3 regions of the Roseburia hominis A2-183 genome follow, and region 3 is predicted to be linked to each of the others. Evidence: predicted binding sites of a transcription regulator. Region 3 holds the regulator's gene; each other region holds the start of a gene.
The links. The regulator Rex, encoded in region 3, represses fermentation and respiration genes when NADH is low (regulators of the CRP and FNR family bind a similar motif). The targets are predictions, from matches to a motif close to ATTGTTAANTANTTAACAAT.
Positions count from the first base shown of each region.

Region 1: RHOM_RS02660 (acetyl-CoA C-acetyltransferase) is a predicted target of Rex. The motif match lies at 2,367-2,386, and genes of this name have one in related genera.
Region 2: RHOM_RS13400 (butyryl-CoA:acetate CoA-transferase) is a predicted target of Rex. The motif match lies at 4,592-4,611, and genes of this name have one in related genera.

Region 1 is NC_015977.1:595,155-602,785, reverse strand. Features, by position in the region: gene RHOM_RS02670 (acyl-CoA dehydrogenase) at 1-40, opposite strand, end outside; gene RHOM_RS02665 (3-hydroxyacyl-CoA dehydrogenase family protein) at 72-944, opposite strand; gene RHOM_RS02660 (acetyl-CoA C-acetyltransferase) at 1,096-2,280, opposite strand; gene RHOM_RS02655 (cell wall hydrolase) at 2,733-3,887, opposite strand; gene RHOM_RS02650 (HD-GYP domain-containing protein) at 4,042-5,349, shown strand; gene RHOM_RS02645 (helix-turn-helix transcriptional regulator) at 5,866-6,735, opposite strand; gene carB (carbamoyl-phosphate synthase large subunit) at 7,241-7,631, opposite strand, start outside.
Region 2 is NC_015977.1:2,984,630-2,992,260, forward strand. Features, by position in the region: partial or broken gene RHOM_RS17110 (VaFE repeat-containing surface-anchored protein) at 1-348, opposite strand, end outside; partial or broken gene RHOM_RS18390 (hypothetical protein) at 345-677, opposite strand; gene RHOM_RS13380 (Fic/DOC family protein) at 835-1,314, opposite strand; gene RHOM_RS13385 (hypothetical protein) at 1,295-1,483, opposite strand; gene RHOM_RS13390 (class I SAM-dependent rRNA methyltransferase) at 1,813-3,024, opposite strand; gene RHOM_RS17605 (hypothetical protein) at 3,039-3,176, opposite strand; gene RHOM_RS13395 (glycosyltransferase family 2 protein) at 3,452-4,522, shown strand; gene RHOM_RS13400 (butyryl-CoA:acetate CoA-transferase) at 4,635-5,975, shown strand; gene sdaAA (L-serine ammonia-lyase, iron-sulfur-dependent, subunit alpha) at 6,593-7,465, opposite strand; gene sdaAB (L-serine ammonia-lyase, iron-sulfur-dependent subunit beta) at 7,555-7,631, opposite strand, start outside.
Region 3 is NC_015977.1:1,710,443-1,718,073, forward strand. Features, by position in the region: gene RHOM_RS07665 (bifunctional ADP-dependent NAD(P)H-hydrate dehydratase/NAD(P)H-hydrate epimerase) at 1-988, opposite strand, end outside; gene RHOM_RS07670 (redox-sensing transcriptional repressor Rex) at 1,097-1,759, opposite strand; gene abc-f (ribosomal protection-like ABC-F family protein) at 1,857-3,809, opposite strand; gene RHOM_RS07680 (NADP-dependent isocitrate dehydrogenase) at 3,806-5,020, opposite strand; gene RHOM_RS07685 (GntR family transcriptional regulator) at 5,077-5,739, opposite strand; gene RHOM_RS07690 (2-isopropylmalate synthase) at 5,754-7,136, opposite strand; gene RHOM_RS07695 (response regulator) at 7,353-7,631, opposite strand, start outside.

The DNA of each region.
Region 1 (7,631 bases), 1.1 Mb from region 3:
AGCGCGCCATTTCATGTTTCTTGTCTAAAGTGAAATCCATGATATCATTTCCTCCATTATTACCTTATATTTTACTGAGCATCAACCGGGGTCTTTGTACGGTCAGCATTGTATACATAGAATCCCTTGCCGCTCTTTGCGCCAAGATTGCCGCCGCGAACCATCTTGCGGATTAACGGGCATGCGCGGTACTTGCTGTCGCCTGTCTCTTTGTAGAGAACATCCATGATTGCAAGGCAGATATCCAGACCAATAAAATCACCTAACTCAAGCGGTCCCATCGGATGATTTGCGCCGAGTTTCATTGCTGCATCGATACCTGCGATATCAGATACACCTTCCATCTTAATGAAAGCTGCCTCATTGATCATCGGGATTAAAATACGGTTTACAACGAAGCCTGCTGCCTCATTTACCTGTACCGGAGTCTTGCCGATCTCTACGGAAATCTTCTTGATCGCCTCAACGGTCTCTTCCGGTGTATTCACACCTGCGATAACCTCGATTAACTTCATACGGTCTGCCGGGTTGAAGAAATGCATACCTACCATTGGACGGGTCAGTCCGTTGCCGATCTCTGTGATGGAAAGGCTGGATGTGTTGGATGCAAAAATGCACTCTGGCTTTGCAATCTTATCCAGCTCCTGGAATGTAGTCTTCTTAACGCCCATATCCTCGAAAGCCGCCTCTACGATGAGGTCACAATCCTTGCAAAGGTCTTCCTTTAAACCTGGGGTAATCTTTGCGAGAATGCCGTCTACTGCTTCCTGTGTCATTTTTCCTTTCTCGACAAGTCTTGCATAGCCTTTCTTGATCTTCTCTTTTCCGCCGTCAGCCCACTCCTGCTTGATGTCGCAGAGTGCTACTTCATATCCGTCTACCTGGGCAAATGCTTTTGCAATACCCTGTCCCATTGTTCCTGCACCAATAACTCCAACTTTCATGTCTGTACCTCCTGAAATATCATATATATATTCTAATAACTGATTCTATGCCTTTTAATAAAATAGGAACAAAGATTCCTATTACGCAAAGCAAGAACTTCTCCGGTGCCGCCCACAGGCTGGCGCCGGTTCAGAAGTTCTCATAACTGCATTAGTCTCTCTCAACGATGGTAGAGCATCCCATACCACCACCGATGCACAGAGTAGCAAGACCTCTCTTTGCGTCTCTCTTCTGCATCTCATGTAATAAGGTAACAAGGATACGGCATCCGGAAGCTCCTACCGGGTGACCAAGTGCGATTGCACCGCCGTTTACGTTTACCTTGGACATATCAAACTTCAGATCTCTTGCAACTGCAACAGACTGTGCTGCGAATGCCTCGTTTGCCTCGATCAGATCCATATCATCGATGGTAAGTCCTGTTCTCTCAAGTACCTTTCTGGTAGATGCAACAGGTCCGACACCCATGATCTCAGGCTCTACTCCGCCGAGTGCTCCGGCTACCCATGTTGCCATCGGCTTAACGCCAAGCTCTTTTGCCTTCTCCTCGCTCATAACAACGATTGCAGCTGCACCATCGTTAATACCGGAAGCGTTACCTGCGGTTACCAGTCCGCCCTCTTTGCCGGAGCAACATTTTAACTTGGACAGTGACTCAGCTGTTGTGCCAGGACGCGGTCCCTCATCTTTTGCGAACATAACGGTCTCTTTCTTAACCTTAACCGGAACCGGAACGATCTCGTCATCGAACTTGCCCTCAGCGATTGCCTTCTCGCACTTCTGCTGGCTGTTTGCGGAGAACTCATCGAGTTCTTCTCTTGTAAGACCATACTTCTCACATACGTTCTCAGCTGTGATCATCATGTGATAGTGGTTGAATGCATCGGTGAGTGCATCGTTTACCATGGTATCAATGATGGTCGCATTGTTCATACGATATCCAAAACGAGCCTTCGTCATGGCATAAGGAGCCATGGACATGTTCTCCATACCACCTGCAACAACGATATCTGCCTGACCAGCCAGAATCATAGTAGCTGCTTCATTGACACATTTCAGTCCGGAACCACATACAACGTTCAGAGTAACTGCCGGTACTTCGATCGGAAGTCCTGCCTTGATGGAAGCCTGACGTGCAACGTTCTGTCCCTGTGCTGCCTGGATAACACATCCCATCAATACTTCATCTACCTGCTCCGGCTTTACGCCAGCTCTGTTCAATGCCTCTTTGATTACGATTGATCCCAGCTCCGCTGCCGGAGTATTGCTCAGTGCTCCACCCATCTTGCCGATAGCGGTACGGCATGCGCCTGCTAAAACTACTTTCTTTGCCATTTTGAATTCTCCTTTCAGTTTTACACACAAAACCCCGTATGTACGGGGAATTTGTTCCTCTTTAAAAAATAATTTTGCCGAAAAACGCTGTTAATTTTTTAACAATCTTTTTGCTAAAAAAAATAAATTCAACTTTGCAGTTAAAATTTATGTTTCTCCCTCTTTTTTTCACAAGGTGCATTTTAAATAATCGGCGTTTTTACTAGCTTTTTAATACTTTTTCATGCTACCATATTTCACTCTTAAATGCAATAACTTTCTTCTTTTTTCATCTTTCTAATGTTTTCTTTACGCTCCTTTTTCCCCCTCTATACGTCTGTTTTACAGTCTTTTTTTTGTTAAAAATTTATCATGCAAATTTTATTTTCCAAACAAAAGCAAAGCGATTCTTGTGTACTTTTCACAAAAATCGCCCTGCTGCCATTCTGCGGTTTTCCGCACTTTTTTCACTTCTAATAGAATACATGGTTTCCAATTACGGTTCCCTGTATGATGCCGTTATTCTGTCTGAAATACAGGCAGCCCACCGTAATATTGCCGTTTAGCACATCCTGTGCCGCCTGAAGGCAGCTTCCGTCCACACCCGCTTCCAGACGATACGCCAGTCTGCCGCTCGCCACCGGCGAGAACTGACCGCTCTGGTAAATCACACCCGAGACAGAGTTCGGAAAATACGAACTCTTCACACGGTTTATCACAACGCTTCCGACCGCAAGCTTCCCGTCGTAGGATTCTCCGCCCGCCTCGCACTGGATGATTGCTCCAAGCAGGTACTGGTCACTGTCCGTCGGCACATAGACCACGGTGGAGGTATCCTCCTTCTCCTGCTCCTTAATCGCCGCCAGACGCGCAGCGTCCTCCTTCGCCTTCTGGATCTCCAGCTGCTTCTCGTACTCGACCATCTGGTTGATCTTATCCTCCAGGTCCGCGACGTTGGACTGCGCATCCGCCAGATCTTCCTGTGTCTGCGCCAGATTCGCCTTGGTGGTGTTGATGAGACTGCTGACGTTCGCCTGCTTTTTCTTCATGTCATCCTGCATCGCCACCAGCTCGGTCATATCACTCTCCAGATCTTCCTTCTGGGCGGCTATCTGCTCCTGCAGATCCTGGTATTCCACAAGCTTTTTTCTGTCGTAGGCGTTGATGTCGGTAATATATTCCGTGCGGTTCAGGAAGTCGGAAAAAGATTCCGCCTCCGCAAGCATCTGCCATACCGGCGTGCTTCCGTTCTCATACATGAACTGAATCCGCAGCTTCATATCCTCATACTGTTTCGCAGACTGTGCCTCCGCCGCAGCCAGATCCTCCTTCGCCTGGTCAATCTCCCCCTGTTTGTCCGAAATCTGCCCCTCCAGATCATTGATCTGTGCGACAATATCGGAAAGCTGACCGTTTAACCCGCTAAGATCCGACTCCAGTGCATCCTTTTTGCCGGAGATGTCATTGACGGTATCCTCGGCATCCTTTTTCTGATCTTTCAGATCCTCAATCTGATTCTTCGCATCATTTATGTTGTCCTGTGTCGTCTCGGCATAAGATGTATTTGCCAGAAGCAGGCACATTACCAGCGCTGCTCCCGCCACGCGTCTCCACGGAATCTGTATCATAAGTACCTCTTTCTCCGGAAAAGTAGGATTTTCTTTCAAAAACCCCGGTTCTAAGAGTATCATATCAGATTGTATTTCAGCTTTCAATATGCTATCATAGAGGGAAGATAAAGAGGATTTTGGTATGACAATACCGGAAGAGGGGGAGATAAGCATGCAATTTGTCAAAACTGCTGATCTAAAGCCCGGTATGCGCCTTGCAAAGCCAATCTACAACAGGATGGGGGTTCTGTTATACGAACGGGATACAAGGCTCACGATCCAGGGTATTAACAGTATTGAGAATTTTGGTCTGATCGGCATTTTTATTCTGGAGCCGGCTGAACCGCTGCCGCCGCTTTCGCGGGAAGATCTGGAGTTTGAACAGTTCCAGACCATCTACATGTTCAAGTTAAAGGACAACATGGACAAGCTTGTCGACAATCTTGTCCCGTCCACACTGCTCTCGCTGGTCGATGATATCCAGCGGCATTACGGCAGTCTTGACCACAAGCTGAATTTTACGCAGACACTCCGCAGTTCCGCGGACTTTGTATACAAACACTCGATCAGTGTCGGTATCCTATCCGCAATGATCTCCAATGAGATGCAGCTCCCGGCAGAAGATATCCGGGCGCTGATCACGGCTTCCCTGCTGTATGATTTCGGTTATCTGTATGTTCCGCAGGCCATCCTCGACAAGGGCGACGACCTCTCGGACAGCGACCAGAATTTTATCCAGATGAATCTGGAACGCGGTTATGAATCAATCCGCCCGCGCTATGAGGAGTGCAATCTTCCGAAGATTTCCTTAGAGATTATCCAGCAGTTCATCTTCCAGAAGAGTCAGACCTTAAAGATCAAGGATCCTTCCCCGGAGACACGTCTGCTCTGTGATATTTTAAAGGTGGCAGATCAGTTTGACCGGCTTACCGCCATGAATATTAACAATCCGCCGGTCTCGGAGGTTGCCGCGATGTCTTTTTTGCGCAGACACAGCCGGACCTACAATCCGCGCGTCGTTGCCGCACTGGCGGAATGCATCCACATTCTCCCGACCGGCGCGTGCGTTGATCTCTCCGACGGTGAGAAGGCGCTCGTCCTCGTGGAAAATGCCGCGGATTTTACCCGCCCGATGATCTTAAAGTTCTCCAACAATATGATCTACGATCTGAGTGATCCGGTCATCGGAGATTCCCTGCGTGTGACGGACATCATGAAAACCATGGACAACCGGATTGCGATCGACGAGGAGGCGCTCGAGCATTTTGTCGCAGACCAGTACATCCGTGAGACGGCTGACCGTTTCCGGCAGAAAAAGCTTGCCATCGCACAGCGCAAGCAGAAAGCTGCCCAGAAGAAGAGCATGGATGATCTTTTGGACAATGCCAGAGTGCTTACACCTCCGCCCATCGCACCAGTGCCGGAAGAGGACGCTTCCCCGATCAGGAAAGCTCCCCGCAAGCGCATGAAACTGGTTTAATATTTTATGTGAAGGGTGGGAACGGCGTATCGTTCCGGATGCAGCCCGGTGTGAAGCATTCTAACCGCCAAATCCGGCATTTCTAGCCGCATCGTGTTTGACATTCTCGATGATCCGTGTCTTTCCAAGTTTTGAGCACTCCACGAGGTGTGTCCGCAGGTTGCAGACAATTTTAGGACTTTCGTGTGTGTCCCTTACTGTCATCGCTGAACAAAACATAACCGCGCGAAGCCGATGTCTGAGCAGGTATCTGCCGTGTCTTCAATAGCAGATGCCTGCGAGTTTCGGTTCGCGCGGTTTTATATTGTCTGTGAAGCGATGACATTAGGGACACCAGGAAGTCCGCCCATTGTCTGCAACCTGTCGGACACATCCTGTGGATTGTCAAAACGTGGCAAAGACACAGAATAAAATGTCAAACACGACGTGGAAGAAATGCTCGTATTTTGCTTCAAGGATGCTTCACACCGGGCTGCATCCGGAACTTATATCCTCCCCCCTGCATATACAGCGCGGTTATTTTGCTTCCACATAAGGATTGTTTTCCGCCATCCGGCGCGCCTGGCGCGGAGTACAGTGGTAACGCTCCTTGAACATCCGGTAAAAAAGCTTCTGATTAAAGAAGCCATGCCGCTCCATGATCTCCTGTACCGGATCGTCCGTGTGCAGCAGATCCTGATAGATATAATTGAGCCGCACCTGATTTACATAGCGCATAAACGAGCTGCCGGTGCTCTGCTTAAAGAACCGGCAGAAGTATTCCCGGTTGAGCCCCAGTTCATCCGCCGCTTCCTGCAGCGTCATTTCTTCCCTGTAGTGATGATCCACATACATACAGATCTGCTCCAGCCGCTCCATCTTCCCCGCCCTCGTCTGCGTTGCCACCATGGAGACAGGTTCCGAAAAATGTTCCACCAGACATGCCAGCAATTCCAGAATCCGCGCCGTGCTTTTTAACCGGTACGTCTCATTCTGATTCACATAAAGCACCGTCAGTTCTTTTAAATACCCGCAGATTTCATTGTAATATTCCTGCTGCCCTGGACGGAGACGCTGTCCCGCGCAGCGGATCGCAAAAGGTTCCGCCTCCGGCAGATAGCGCCGCAGAAGCTGCCTTGACACGTGGATACAGATTCCCATTGTCTGCGGCAGCGCATAGATGACTTCATGAATTCTGGCATAGTCCATCACAACCGCGTCCAACGGATTCAGTTCGTATTCCTCACCCTCCATATGCACAGTGGCATGCCCGTTTAATATGTAGAGAATCTCCATCTCCCGGTGCCAGTGAAACGGAGAGTTATGATCCATCGTAACAAACCGGATATCAAAGCCGACGTCCGGTTCGAGCGTAACATTTTCATATGTATTTTTCTGTTCTTCCATTTTTTCTCCTAAAAGTCAATATCACCCAACTTTTTGCTAATATCTTATCTATAATATTACCATATTTCCGTGTATTATAATAGCTGTCAAAGGGAAAACCTTTGATGAACAAGCAAAAATGTACCAATTCAATAAAGGAGGAAATTATTATGTTAGCAAAAATCAAAGCATTCTTCATGGAGAATATCGACGGAGTCGCAATGGGTGTTGAAGCAATGTACGGAGTTGACATTCATCCATATTACAACTAATCCCGGAGCAACGCCATGACAACAGAAAATTTTACCAAAAAAGAGCCTGTAACGGTGCGATGAGTTCTCATCCATCCGTATACAGGCTCTTTCTTATTTCATAAGAAATACCTTGACACATTAATGTACGAAAGTAGGTCCTTCCTATGAAATAAGAATCGCTCCGCGCGGATGCGCAGCTCGCGGTATGGAAAATATCGCTTTGCGAACCGCTCGCGCGCGGAGAATCTCGCAAGCGAGATTCTTTTTTTTGTTTATAAATTCTTCACTTTCGCAATATCAACCGGAGTCAGCGTATCCATCGCTGTCTCAAGGCTTCTTGCAAGTGCGTTTGCCGTATCCATCGCTGTGATACAGTACACGCCGGTCTCGATCGCATTTCGGCGGATCAAAAAGCCGTCGCGCGTCTTGTCTCCATTGCCCTGTGTCGGAGTATCGATCACAAGATCAATCTTATGACCAAGGATCAGATCCATGACATTCGGGGATTCCTGTGTAATCTTATTGACACGCAGCGCATTCACCCCATGCTCCTGCAAATATTTCGCGGTGCTTCTGGTCGCGTAAATCTTGTAGCCGAGCGCTTCAAAACGCTTTGCAACGCCAACGGCCTCCGGCTTGTCCGCATCCTTTACCGTCATAATC
Region 2 (7,631 bases), 1.3 Mb from region 3:
CTCAAAAGTTACAAGTTGTTTACCGCCAAGAGTGGAAGCGTCAAAAGTAAACTCGATTTTCACTTCCATAGTTTCGCTGTCAGCCGTAAAGATGTAATCATTCTCAACACGTTTATCATTGATGATTAGCTCGGCATTTTCTTCTTTTAACATCTGCCAGCCCACAAGCTGATACTTCGTGCCGACTTCTAAGCCCTCTAACTTGACCGTATCAACGATAGTTACATCTTTTCCAGCTTCAATCTCTTTTTTGCCGTCTTTGTCCGTAGCCGTCGTATGAATTTTGATGATACGCTCTGTGATAAGCACCGTCTGTCTGTCGTCCTCAATGTCCTTGTGTTTGCGTACTGCTTCACATATTCAATAGATAACGCAACGTCGGCTATCTGGTCGGCACTCATACGTGAACTAGCGTCAGCTCTGGTCTTATATCGATTTTTAAAATCGGTGTTGATGTCAATACAATAAGCGTCCTCGCCCTCAACTTTCATGTGTCCCTCATTGAATGTAGAACCAATCGAAGCGTCATTCATTACTTTTTCAACGATACCGACACGCTCATCACTTTCCGTCCAATACTGTGTATCAGACGCATAAACTGCCGTACTCGGTAAAGCAGTAACGACAGTCGCAAAGGCAAGGAAGCCCGTACACAATCGTTTTAATATCTTTTTCATAATTCTAAATGCTCCTTTCATTTTGTTTTTGGGTAAAAAAATAGACGCTCAATTTTGAACGTCTTTTAACAAAAAAAGAATACCGTTTTATAGGTATTCTCTAATCTATATGTTATTCAATTTTATTGTAAAGATTGTAAAAAGTCGTTTGTTGCTGTTATGCGACTTTTAGCTGGTGTCCCAATGTTACATTACCATCTCTAAACGGATGGATCATATTAATCTCACCCAGATAATAGGCTAGTCTCTCGCTCATTTCTTCCTTATCGGTTATGTCAGCTAAGAAATTTTCCTTTTTCAGCTTACAATACAAATCATCAAACTGGCTTTCGATAAACTGCACCAAACAGAAAACGGTTCCTTTGGAAATATCAACCGTTCTCGTCTTGCCCGCCCAAGAATATACATCACTGAATAAATGCTTATGTATAGAGCAAAGATGCTTAAAAGAGAAATCCCCGGTAACGCCTTGACCTACAAGTTCTGCCTGACGTACTGCCGAATAGTCTCTTTCAGCCTCGTGCAATGTATCTAAATCTTTTATATCCAGTTTATTCTTTAATACATTTGTGCCCGGATAACAGTACTTAGCATCCTGTTCATCATCATAGAAATAATCATACTCTTGATCCTTCAACCTGCTTCTTGGATACTCTGTATTTCTTATTTAATTCTGAAATTGCATCTGCCGCAGAAACCTTCTTGACCAAGACATTTCTTACTCTTTGACGACATTCTGCATCAAATGGCATGCCTTCCATTTTGAAACTGGATTCAATACTGCTTACTCTTCTATCAACTGTCATACGCGTATCCTTTCTCCTTTCCCTTTCGCAGAAAGGTATTTGTTCTTCTATAGTATACCACAAAACGCTACATCTATACTAGAAATTTCCGTATTATGAAGAGCGAACGTATAACCTTCTCCGATATCATTATCATTTCATAGTTACCACTCATTACATTTTAGGTGCTTACCACTCAGACTTACCACTTTTCTTACCACTTTATACCACTGTGATACGATATTTTGCGATATTTTACGAGGTTTGCAAGCTAAGCACTAAACACCTTCCACCCCTTGTAAATCAAGCATTTCCGCCACTTTCAGCCGCTTACTTTTCATCACGAACGCTTAGCGTTCGTCTACCACCTGGAAGATAAAAAACTTCAGATAATAGCTCTCTGGCACATTCGCCGAATTTGCCCAGAGAATCGGATGATCCGGTGCCTGCGTTCTGAATTCTACCTGCCGGAGTCTCCTGTGCGTCGCCTTTGCTGCTTCTTTCACGGTCTTCTCCAAAAGCTCCTGTGTCATAAAGTGTGAACACGAACAGGTGGCAAGATAGCCGCCGTCCTTCACAAGCTTTAGGCCTTTCATGTTAATCTCACGGTAACCTTTAATTGCATTTTTCGTCGCCTGACGCGACTTCGTGAATGCCGGCGGATCAAGAATCACGACGTCGTACTGCTCGCCGCTCTGTGCCAGCTTCGGCAGTTCATCCAGCACATTGGCACAGCGGAACTGCACCGTGTCCTCCAGCCCGTTCCGACGCGCATTCTCCCGCGCCTGCTCCACCGCATACTCGGAAATATCAAGTCCCGTGACCTCTGCGGCGCCCGCAATTCCTGCATTTAAGGCAAACGTTCCCATGTGTGTAAAACAGTCCAGAACCTTTTTCCCCTTACAGATCCGCTGCATGGCAAGGCGGTTGTACTTCTGATCCAGGAAAAATCCGGTCTTCTGTCCGTTCACGATGTCCACCATATAATGAACGCCATTCTCCACAATCTCCACGTTCGTGTCGAACTCCCCGCCGATAAATCCCTTTACCTTCGGCAAGCCTTCCTTCGTGCGCTCGTTCGCATCGCTTCTCTCGTAAACGCCACGGATGCAGATGCCATCCTTCACCAGAGTCTCCTTTAAAAGTTCCACGATCGTCTCCTTGAACTGCTCCATTCCAAGCGCCAGGCACTCCACGACCAGCACGTCCTCATATTTATCTACAACCAGTCCCGGCAGGAAATCCGCCTCCCCGAAAATCACGCGGCAGGAGGAGGTGTCCACCGTCGTCTTGCGGTAATCCCATGCATTCTGCACACGCATCTGCAAAAATGCGCGGTCTATTTCCTGATCGATCTTTCTTGTCAGCATCCGGACCCGGATCTTGGAATTGACGTTGATAAAACCTCTTCCCATCGGATAACCGTCAAAATCGTGTACCAGCACCACTTCGCCGTTCTCAAATGTTCCGGTCACCGTGTCAATCTCATTGTCGAACACCCACATTCCTCCGGCTTTGATGGTTCTTCCCTCACCTTTTTTTAATGTAACAATCGCGCTCATAGGTTCCTCCTTTTTTATTCTGTCTTTTCCGGTCGGTTTACAATGTAAATTCCCATGCATACCAGCACCAGCGCAGCCACCGGCATCACACTTAAGCTGTCCGTCTCACCGAGCAGAACTGCGGACAGGATCACACCACACACCGGATTCATAAACCCGAAGACTGCAACATTTCCCGGGCTGCCACACGACGATCGTCTTCTGCATAAATTGTTCTTTTTGTCTCATTTATCTGTATACTCCGTTTCCATCTGTCTTCCGTCCGCCCTGCAGACATAACCACCGCTCATTTTAGCACAGAACCTTCCATCTTGCCACGACAATTTATTTTCCTGTTTGCCTGCCATCCCCCGCTGCGTTATACTTAGGATAGAAGTTATCACGCACGGGGCAGCGGCATATCACTGCCTCCCACAAAGGAGAAACTATGGCAACTATCAGTTTATGTATGATTGTAAAAAATGAGTCCGCAGTGCTGGCGCGCTGTCTGGACAGCATCGCCGATCTCATGGACGAGATCATCATTGTAGACACCGGCTCCACCGACAACACGAAAGAAATTGCCGCACAGTACACCTCGCGGATCTACGATTTCAAATGGACCAGCGACTTTTCCGCCGCGCGCAATTTTTCCTTTTCCAAAGCAACGATGGAATATATCTACACCGCCGACGCCGATGAAATTCTTGACGACGCAAACCGCGAGCGTTTTCTCCGTCTTAAAGATGCCCTTCTGCCTGAGATCGAGATTGTACAGATGAAGTATGTGACGCAGGGCACATTCGATACCGTTTTGAATGCAAAAAAGGAATACCGTCCAAAGCTGTTCCGCAGACTGCGCACGTTTACCTGGATCGATCCAATTCACGAGACCGTCCGCTTAACGCCGGTCACTTTTGACAGCGATGTGGAGATTCTGCACTGTCCGCAGTCCCTGCACAGCAAGCGCGACTTCTCCATCTTCATCAAAGCGTTTGAACACGACGGACAATTTTCCCCGAAAATCCGTACCATGTATGCCAAAGAACTTCTAAAGACTGGCGACAAAAAGGATTTTACCGATGCAAAACCGATCTTCCAGCTCATTTTCGACAATGACCCGGCAGATGACGCCCGAAAGGAAGCTGCATGCGTCCTCGCCCGGATTTACCGCATGGAGGATAACAAGAACGAATTTTTCAAGCTGACCATGAAGGACATGCTCACCACACCGTGCGCAGAAATCTGCTACGAACTGGGAACCTATTTTGTGGGACAGCGCGACTACGCGGAAGCGGTTCTCTGGTTCTACAATGCCGCCTATGAGACGGAAAGCATCCTGGACGTTCACACAAGCGGGGATCTTCCGCTGCTCGGTCTTGTCGAATGTTACGAGACGCTCCTCGCCGGGGAGGAAGCCAAAATTCCTTCCGACACAGCGCTTACCATCCAGTACGAAATGATGCTCGACAAATACCGGGAGGCTTCCAGAGACTGGCGGATGCCGGAGGAGACCTGATCTTACAAATCTCCGGAAATACGCTCCGGCAGGGCTTGTAAAATACGACATAAAGTGATAGGATGAAACTATGGTAAAATTTTAACAATCTTTTGTGTGGGAGGTATTTGAGATGGATTTTCGTGAAGAATACAAACAGAAGCTTGTCTCCGCAGATGAGGCGGTAAAGCTCATCAAATCCGGAGACTGGGTAGATTACGGCTGGTGCACCAACACCGTTGACGCACTGGATCAGGCTCTCGCAAAGCGCACCGACGAACTGACAGACGTCAAGCTGCGCGGCGGTATCCTGATGAAGCCGCTGGCTGTTTTTGCACGTGAGGATGCAGGTGAGCATTTCTGCTGGAACTCCTGGCATATGTCCGGTATCGAGCGCAAGATGATAAACAGAGGCGTGGCTTACTACTGTCCGATCCGCTACTCCGAGCTGCCGCGCTACTACCGCGAGCTTGACTGCCCGGATGACGTTGCCATGTTCCAGGTTGCTCCGATGGATGCGCACGGCTACTTTAACTTCGGTCCGAGTGCCTCACATCTGGGTGCAATGTGCGAGCGCGCAAAGCACATCATCGTAGAAGTCAATGAAAATATGCCACGCTGCCTCGGCGGTACCGAGTGTGGCATCCACATTTCCGATGTCACCTACATCGTGGAAGGCTCCAACCCGCCAATCGGTGAACTGGGTGCAGGCGGTCCTGCTACAGATGTGGATAAGGCTGTCGCAAAGCTGATCGTCGATGAGATTCCGAACGGTGCCTGCTTACAGCTCGGTATCGGCGGCATGCCAAACGCTGTCGGTTCCCTGATTGCAGAGTCCGACTTGAAGGATCTCGGCGTTCACACTGAGATGTACGTGGATGCATTTGTCGATATTGCAAAGGCAGGTAAGATCAACGGTTCCAAAAAGAATATCGACCGTTACCGCCAGACCTACGCTTTCGGCGCCGGCACCAAGAAAATGTACGATTATCTGGACGACAACCCGGAACTGATGAGCGCTCCGGTCGACTACACGAACGACATCCGCTCGATCTCCGCACTGGATAACTTTATTTCCATCAACAATGCCGTGGATATTGATCTCTATGGTCAGGTAAATGCAGAGTCTGCAGGCATCAAGCAGATCAGCGGCGCAGGCGGACAGCTTGACTTCGTGCTCGGAGCTTATCTGTCCAAGGGCGGCAAGAGCTTTATCTGCTTATCCTCTACCTTCAAGACCAAGGACGGTCAGGTGCAGTCCCGTATCCGCCCGACGCTGGCAAACGGTTCCATCGTTACCGACGCAAGACCGAATACACACTATGTTGTAACCGAATACGGCAAGGTGAACTTAAAGGGTCTGTCTACCTGGCAGAGAGCCGAGGCTCTGATCTCGATCGCGCATCCCGATTTCCGCGACGACCTCATCAAAGAGGCGGAGCAGATGCACATCTGGAGAAGAAGCAACCGCTAGTACCGGAGGACGACTGACGGACGGGACGTGGAATGTTGCATATAGTTTCACTATCTGAGGCCAGAAGAACAGCCATGTTCCAGATGAAAGCAGGCGTGGAGAATCCAATCGCCAAATACGGAATTTCTAAGCATGCCGCTTTTGACATCTTCGATGATCCATGTCTTTCCAAGTTTGGAACACTCCGCAGAAGGTGTTCGCAACCTGCAGACAATTTTAGGACTTTTGTGTGTGTCCCTTACGGGCACCGCTGAACAGAACATAACCGCGCGAAGCCGATGTTTGAATTGGCATCTGCCTTATTTTCAATAGCAGATGCCAACGAGTTTCGGTTCGCGCGGTTTTATATTGTCTGTGAAGCGGTGCCCTTAGGGACACCAGAAAGTCCGCCCATTGTCTGCGGTTTGCCGGACACCTCCTGTGGATTGTCCAAACGTGGCAAAGACACGGAATATAATGTCAAAAGCGGCATGCAAGAAATTCACGTATTTTGCTCCAACGATTCTCCACGCCTGCTTCCATTCTGGAACAGGATGATTCTTCCCCTTCAGATCCTGTCAATCCTGTTACCATTCCACTTCCCATCTGTCAGCCGTCCTCCGGCACTAACCGGTTGTCTACAGGGTTCCAGCCATCCGGTCGCGGATCTCTACCCCGGTCGGCGTCCCCGCAAGCCCTCCTTTTCCGGTCTCACGGATATCCTCATTCATGCTGCGCCCGATACTGCGCATCGCGTCAATCACTTCATCCGGCGGAATCTTACTGAAGATCCCCGCCATCGTCATATCTGCAGAAGTCATGGCATTCACGGCTCCCATGACATTGCGCTTCACACACGGAACTTCTACAAGTCCCGCCACCGGATCGCATGCCAGTCCAAGCAGATTCTTAAGCGCCAGCGCCGCTGCATTGGCAATCTCATCTGCACCGCCGCCCAGAAGATACGTCACACCACCTGCCGCCATCGCGGAAGCCGAACCAATCTCCGCCTGACAGCCGCCTGCCGCGCCTGCCAAAAACGCCCGGTTTGCAATCACGCCGCCGATTCCGGCTGCCACGTACAGGGCTTCCACCATACACTCCTCAGAAAAACCGCGCTCCTCCTGCACACTCAAAAACACTGCCGGTACCACACCGCAGGAGCCTGCGGTCGGTGCCGCCACGATCCGCTTCATGCAGGCATTGGACTCGCTGGTCTTCAGCGCTTTTTCCATCACTTTTCCGATAAAGTCTCCGCAGAGCAGCGTTCCCGCCTCCCGCGCCCGCTTCATCCTGGTTCCCTCTGTTCCGACCAGTCCACTTGCTGACTTTAACGTCTCATCGTAATGTGCATCTGCATACTGCATTGCCTGGTACATCCCGCGCATCTGTGCAAACGACTCCTCTGCGCTGATGCCCTGCTCCACGCAGTCATCCTCCTGCACAATTTTCCAAAAAGGCTTCCCGGTCTCTCTCTCCATCCGGCACAGTTCCTCCAATGATCGGTACATTGTCATCCTCCCTCTGTTTTTCTATCATCCAGACGGTTCACACCGCCTTCCCGTCACATACGCTGCATCTTTCTGCCCATCTGATGTATCTATGCTTCCAGCATGCTTAAGTAGGTAACCTTTAAAATTCCCTCCAGATGCTCCAGCCACTCGATTGCCTCTCCCG
Region 3 (7,631 bases):
TCCCCGCAGCCGTATCCGGCGTGCCGATCCCCGGTCCGCACACGATCGTGTCCGCCCAGCTCATTGCCTCCAAAAGCTGCGGCGCCTCCGCCTTTTTGGAGGAATATGCCGTGATTACCGCCTCCGGAAGCTGCGTCTGTAAAATGGCGCGGTTTTCCTCCGGTGTAAAAATGCGCACCAGCCCGCAGCCGCTTGCATATGCGGCTTTCGCGCAAAGATATGCCGCTCCGGACATTCCCTGGCTTCCGGCAATCACGAGAAGTCTGCCGAACGTTCCCTTGTTGGAGTGGCTCTCCCTTGCGGCAAGAAGGGACAGATCCGCGTCTTCTAACGCTGCCACCGCCGGTTTGCGCTCCCCGAATGCATCCGGCGTAATCCCGATATCCGCCACAACGACTTTCCCGGCGTACTGATTGCCCGGCCACAGCAGGCATCCCACCTTTTCAAACGCGAATGTGACCGTCAGATCTGCCCGGAAAGCGGTTCCCAGCACATTTCCATTGTCCGCCGAAATGCCGGAAGCAATGTCAACCGCCGCCTTCGCCCCTTCCATGGCATTCATCCGGTCGATTAACGATGCGTATTCTCCCTCCACACTGCGCGATAATCCCACGCCGAATACCGCGTCGATCACGAGCGTGTAGGACTTCCCCTCCGGAAATTCCGTGAGGATCTTACCGCCGTACGCAAGAAAGATCTTCTTCTGGAGCTGATTGCCGACGGACGCTTTTCCTGTGTGCGGCGCTTCCAATACATCGACGGTGTTTCCCGCCTGCATGAGTATTCTGGCGATCGCATAGCCGTCTCCGCCGTTGTTGCCGCTGCCGCAGACGACGAGTGTTCTTGACGTATTCCGTTTTTCCCGGCGCAGTGTCTCCACAAAGGAAAACGCCGCCCGCTCCATCAACACTGCCTGCGGCATATGAAATTCCTCGATTGTCCGGCTGTCATAAAGATTCATCTCCCGGCTGTTTACGATATATCGCATCTTTTCCCTCCCGCCTGCCGGCATCACACCCGGCATTTTATTTCAGTAAAACACTGGAACAAAGTTCCCTATAGAGTAAAAAAGAGATCCTGCTATGCAGGACCTCTTTTAATCTGTCTGACGGCTGTTCTCTTTGGCGCGCTGATTCTTCACAATATTGTAGGATAACTGCATCAGGCTGTCCGAGAGATGGACATTTTCCACAACAACGTCCTTATTGATCAATTCCAGATCCACATGTGCAAAATTCCAGATCGCATGAATGCCAAGACCGACCAGACGGTTGGCAATGGCGTCCGCTTTTTCCTTCGGCATGGTAAGCGCTGCAATGTCTACTTTGTTCTCTCTACAGAAATCTTCCAGCTCATCCAGCATACGGATCTTGATCCCGCGCACAGTCACACCGTCCAACGCCGGATTGACATCGAACAGTCCGATGATCATAAATCCAAGCTTTTCAAACTTCACGTAATTGGCGAGTGCCTGCCCGAGATTTCCGGCACCGATCACGATAATATTGTGCTGCTGGTTCAGTCCTAGAATCTTGCCGATTTCCTCATATAGGTATTTTACGTTATATCCATATCCCTGCTGGCCAAATCCCCCAAAATTATTGAGATCCTGACGAATCTGGGATGCGGTGACATTCATCCTGAGGCTCAGATCATTTGAAGAAATACGTTCTACCCCGGCGTCCAGCAATTCTCCCAGATATCTGTAATACCGCGGCATTCGACGAATGACAGCCTGTGATATTTCTTTTTCCTGCATGGTGATGCCCACCTTTCTATCAAAACATCTCTTTTATTATAGTGATAAACCAGATATCTGTCAATGTGTCAAAAATTTAACAACCAGACGGCATCCCTCACGACTCAAGCTCCATCGATACCTGCTCCCATTCCTCGTAGCATTTTTCCAGCTCGCTCCGGTATTCATTCTGTCTGCCGGTCAGCTCGCCGAGCTTCGCGGAATTGGTTGCATTGGCAGGATCTGCGCACTCCTCATCAATGCCGGCGATCAGATCCTCCAGCTCGGCAATGCGCTCTTCCGCCTTCTTTAGCGTATTCTCAAGCTTGCGGATGCGCGCCTGCTCGGCTTTCTGCGTCTGCCAGTCCGCTTTCTTGTCTGTTCCACTTCCGTCCTGCGCCACGGTCTGTTCCGTCATCTGCGCCGCCTGCGCCTTCGGCTCCGCCTCCACATAGATCCGGGTCAGCTCGTCATGTTTTTCCAGATAGTAATCGTAATTCCCGATATAGTTGACAATCGTCCCTCCCGTCAAATCCAGAATCCGGGTTGCGGTCTGATTGATAAAATAACGGTCGTGCGACACGAAAAAGACGGTTCCGGTGTACTGGTTTAACGCCGACTCCAAAATCTCTTTGGATGTGATGTCCAGATGGTTGGTCGGCTCATCCAGAATCAGAAAATTCGCATCGGAAAGCATCAGTTTGGCAAGGGAGACGCGCCCGCGCTCCCCACCGCTTAAGTCTGCAATCCGCTTGAATACATCATCGTTCGTAAATAAAAACGCCGCCAGGACATTGCGGATCTTCGTGTGGTTTAACTGCGGATAGTCATCCGCAATCTCCTCAAAGATCGTTTTCTCCATATGGAGCAGCTGATGTTCCTGATCGTAGTACCCGATGTGCACATTCGACCCGAGCACGATGGTTCCGCCGTCCGCCAGAAGCAGTTCGTTGATGATCTTAAGAATCGTCGTCTTGCCGGTTCCGTTATTGCCGATCAGCGCCACGCGCTCCCCACGCTTAATCTCAAAAGAGAGATCGTCAAACAGCGTATGTGTTCCGAACGCTTTCCTTAAATGCTCCACCGTAAGAACATCATTACCGCTTGTCACATCCGGCTCGAGCACAATATGGATGTCCGTGTTCTCATCCGTCGGCTTTTCGAGACGCTCGATCTTATCCAGCATCTTTTCACGGCTCTCCGCCCGCTTAATCGATTTCTCGCGGTTAAAAGACTTGAGCTTTGTGATGACCTCTTCCTGGTGCTTAATCTCCCGCTGCTGGTTGTAATACTGCTTTAACAGATCTTCCCGGATCTTCGCCTTTTTCTTCGCAAATTCCGTGTAATTTCCCTGGTAGACATACCCCTGATGCTGGAAAATCTCCACCACTTTGGTGACGACGCGGTCCAGAAAATAGCGGTCATGCGACACGATCACGACCGCTCCCTTATAGTTCATCAAAAATCCCTCCAGCCACTGGATCGATTCCATATCCAGATGGTTGGTCGGCTCGTCTAAAAGCAGGACATCCGGCTTTGTCACAAGGAGCTTGCCCAGTGACACGCGCGTCTTCTGTCCGCCGGAAAGTTCGCTCATCTGCCGGTCAAATTCACTCTCCACAAAGCCAAGTCCCTTTAAGATTCCCGTCACTTCACTGCGGTAGGTATAGCCGCCCAGCAGTTCAAACTCGTGGCTCAACCGGTGATACCCGTCCAGAAGCGCTTCAAGCTCCTGCCCTGTGAGCGCATTCATCTGCGCCTCCATCCCGCGGAGACGCTCCTCCATCTCGATGATGTTCTTCTTTGCGTCAAGGACTTCCTCGTAGATGGTCCGGTGCCCGGACACATCCTGATACTGCGCCAGATAGCCGATGGTGGCGTCTTTTGCAAGGATCACCTCACCGGTATCCGGCGTCTCTTTCTGCATAATAATTTTAAGTAGCGTAGACTTGCCGGCACCATTGATGCCGACAATCGCTGCTTTTTCATTTGCTTCGATATGAAAACTTACATTTTTGAGAATTTCGTCTGTCCCGAATGACTTGGAAATATTCTGACAGGATAAAATCATAACAATAACATTCCTTCTAACGTGCTGCGAATTGCCTTGATAAAATCTTCACTGTTTAATACAACCGGATTAGAAATGGTTGTGATCAGCGCAAGGTCTTTTGTCATTTTACCATCCTCGATGGTCTTAACACAAGCTTTTTCCAGCTTGTCGGCAAACTCTTCCAGCTCGTGACTGCCGTCCAGTTCTCCGCGCTTTCTGAGTGCGCCCGTCCATGCAAAAATGGTTGCGACGGAGTTCGTGGAGGTCTCCTCCCCCTTCAGATGCTTATAGTAATGGCGCTGTACGGTTCCGTGCGCCGCCTCGTACTCGTACTTTCCGTCCGGTGTGACAAGCACGGAGGTCATCATTGCCAGCGAACCGAACGCGCTGGATACCATATCGCTCATCACATCGCCGTCATAGTTCTTGCACGCCCAGATATAGCCGCCCTCCGACTTCATCACACGCGCCACCGCGTCATCAATCAGTGTGTAGAAATATGTGATTCCGGCATCTTTGAACTTCTGCGCATACTCGCTGTCATAAATCTCCTGGAAAATATCCTTGAAGGTGTGGTCGTATTTTTTGGAGATGGTATCCTTGGTTGCAAACCACAGATCCTGCTTTGTGTCAAGCGCATAGTTAAAGCAGCTTCTCGCAAAGCTCTCGATGGAATTGCAGAGGTTGTGCTGTCCCTGCACCACGCCCGCACCGGTAAAATTGTGGATCAGCTCTCTTGTCTCGGTTCCGTCCTCCGCCGTGTAGACCAGTTCGCATTTGCCCGGTCCCGGAATCTTCATCTCGCTCGCCTTATAGACGTCGCCGTATGCATGTCTCGCGATCGTGATCGGCTTTTTCCAGTTCTTCACGCACGGCTCGATCCCCTTGACAATAATCGGTGCACGGAACACCGTTCCGTCCAGCATGGCGCGGATTGTTCCGTTCGGGCTCTTCCACATCTCCTTGAGATGATACTCCGTCATACGGGCGGCATTCGGCGTGATCGTCGCACATTTTACAGCAACCCCGTACTTTTTCGTTGCATTTGCAGAATCTACGGTAACCTGATCGTCCGTCTCATTGCGGTGTTCCAGTCCGAGATCATAATACTCCGTCTTAAGATCGATAAACGGATACAACAGTTCGTCTTTGATCATTTTCCAGAGAATCCGTGTCATCTCATCTCCGTCCATCTCTACAAGTGGCGTTGTCATTTTGATTTTTTCCATGGCTGCTTCCTTTCTGTGCTGTGATTCTGTTCTATCTGACATGGCATCTTCCGCTCTTACTGCTTGAGCAGATTGTCCCAGCCGTAATGATCCATATTGTTAATGGTGTTGCGCATATGTGCGTCCGCCAGTTCTTCCGCCCTGGCCCCGTCATGCTGCTTTAGCGCCTCCACAATCTTGCGGTGCTCCTCATTTGAATTGACCGCTCTCTCCTGCACGGCGAGCGTCACCTTGCGCACGCGCTGCACATAGTGGTGAAAATCCCTCAGGATGTGGCGCAGCTCCTTGCTGCCTGACGCATCGTATAAAATTTCATGGAACTTGTTGTCAAGCTCCACCACCTGCTCGGAATTTCCCTTGGACGAGTGGAAATCGGACAGATAAATGTTCTCCTCCAGCTCATCCAGCTGATCCTTTGTGATGTTATCGCACGCCCACCTCGCGCAGAGTCCCTCCAGCCTGGAGCGGATCTCATAAATATCGCGGATATCCTTCTGGGAGATTCCGACGACATATGCTCCCTTGTTCGGAATGATGGTCACAAGACCCTCCAGTTCCAGCTGGCGCAGTGCCTCCCTGACCGGAGTCCGGCTGACACCCAGTTCCTCTCCGATGGATTTTTCTTTTAATTCCTCGTCCGTCGCATATTTCCCGGACAGTATATTTTCACGTATTGTGTGAAACACGCGCGAACTCAGCGAATAATTATCCTCACTCATCTATTTACCTCATGCTATATCGTGATGTTCAGCTCTTTGCAGCACTTTCCGATCTCTTCCACAAGTTCGGAATCCGTAAGTACCGTCACACGTCCGTCCTCATACTGTGCATCCACCCAGACTTTTATTTTCTTAACCAGATCCGAATTCTTATCGACCCATTTCTCCTTCGGCAGATGATAGTACGAATTGATCCAGTGTGCAATTCCGGCAAGACCCGATGTGTTGGACACCGATACAAGAGGCGGTCTGTTTAAGAATTTCCCCGTATCAAAAATGTTGTAAATCTCCTCGTTCTTGAGCAGTCCATCTGCATGAATTCCCGCTCTCGTCACATTAAAGTTGCTTCCGACAAACGGTGTGCGGCTCGGCTGTACATAGCCGAGTTCTTTTTCAAAGTATTCTGCCAGTTCTGTAATGACCGTTGTATCCATACCGTCAAGTGTTCCCTTTAACTGCGCATACTCAAAGACCATCGCCTCAAGCGGTGTATTTCCGGTGCGCTCTCCGATACCGAACAGGGAGCAGTTAACGCCGCTTGCGCCGTAAAGCCATGCGGTTGTGGAGTTATTGACCGCCTTGTAAAAATCATTGTGGCCATGCCACTCAATCAACTCCGACGGAACGCCGGCATGGGTGGTCAGTCCGTAAATAATACCTGGCACGCTCCGTGGGATCACGGCACCCGGGAAATTCACGCCGTATCCCATGGTATCGCACGCGCGGATCTTGATCGGGATCTTGTACTCATCCATCAGCTTCATCAGTTCCACACAGAACGGAATGACAAACCCGTAAATATCCGACCTCGTAATGTCCTCCAGATGGCAGCGCGGACTGATTCCCGTCTCCAGGCACTCGCGGATCACGCTCAGGTACAGATTCATGACCTCACGTCTGGTCATCTTCATCTTATAAAAAATATGATAATCCGAGCAGCTTACCAGAATACCGGTCTCTCTGAGTCCGATGTCCTTCACCAGCTGGAAATCCTGCTTGCTTGCACGGATCCAGCTCGTAACCTCCGGGAACTTGTATCCTCTTTCCAGGCACTTGTAGACCGCATCCCTGTCCTTCTTGCTATATAGGAAAAATTCACTCTGACGGACCAGTCCTTTCGGACCGCCCAGCTTATGCAGATAGTCATAGATCGTTACAATCTGCTCCGTTGTATAAGGAGCTCTCGACTGCTGACCGTCCCGAAACGTCGTGTCGGTAATCCAGATATTCTCCGGCATGTTGTGCGGGACAATACGATCATTGAATGCGATCTTCGGTATCTCACTGTACGGGAACAGATTGTGGAATACGTTCGGCTCTTCCACATCCACGAGCTGATAAAAATGCTCTTCCAACTGTAGCAGGTTCGTTTTCTTATTCATTACGACTTCTCTCATAGCTGCACTCCTTTTGCCATCATCCAATGCGGCGGTTCCTTCACGGCTTCTCTCCGTCGTATAATCTTTCTTGATCATTGCATAAATAACCGCTTGCATAATTGTATACAATTATACCGTCTTCTTATACTATACATTTCTTGTTCTATTTGTCAATGAATAAAAAGTTATAGCAGATATAATGCTTTGTTATAGTAATGGCAGACATTATGACATTCAGCGCCGTAATGCCAGATTAAAAATCGTCTCCTGCTCCTTGTTCATGACGACAGATTTGTATCCGAGCGCGTCGATCGCAAGTTCCGTTGCGCGTGACAATCCCTCCCGCATTGTTGTATTTTTAATTCTGAATGAATCTTTATACATCTGTATGCGCACACGAAGCACATAGACCTTTTCCATCGGCTCCAGGATTGCCATGATCCGATAGCCGTTTAAGATATCCTTACACAGTCCGGTAATAATCCGCAGAATATAAGTGACCTCGTTCATCCG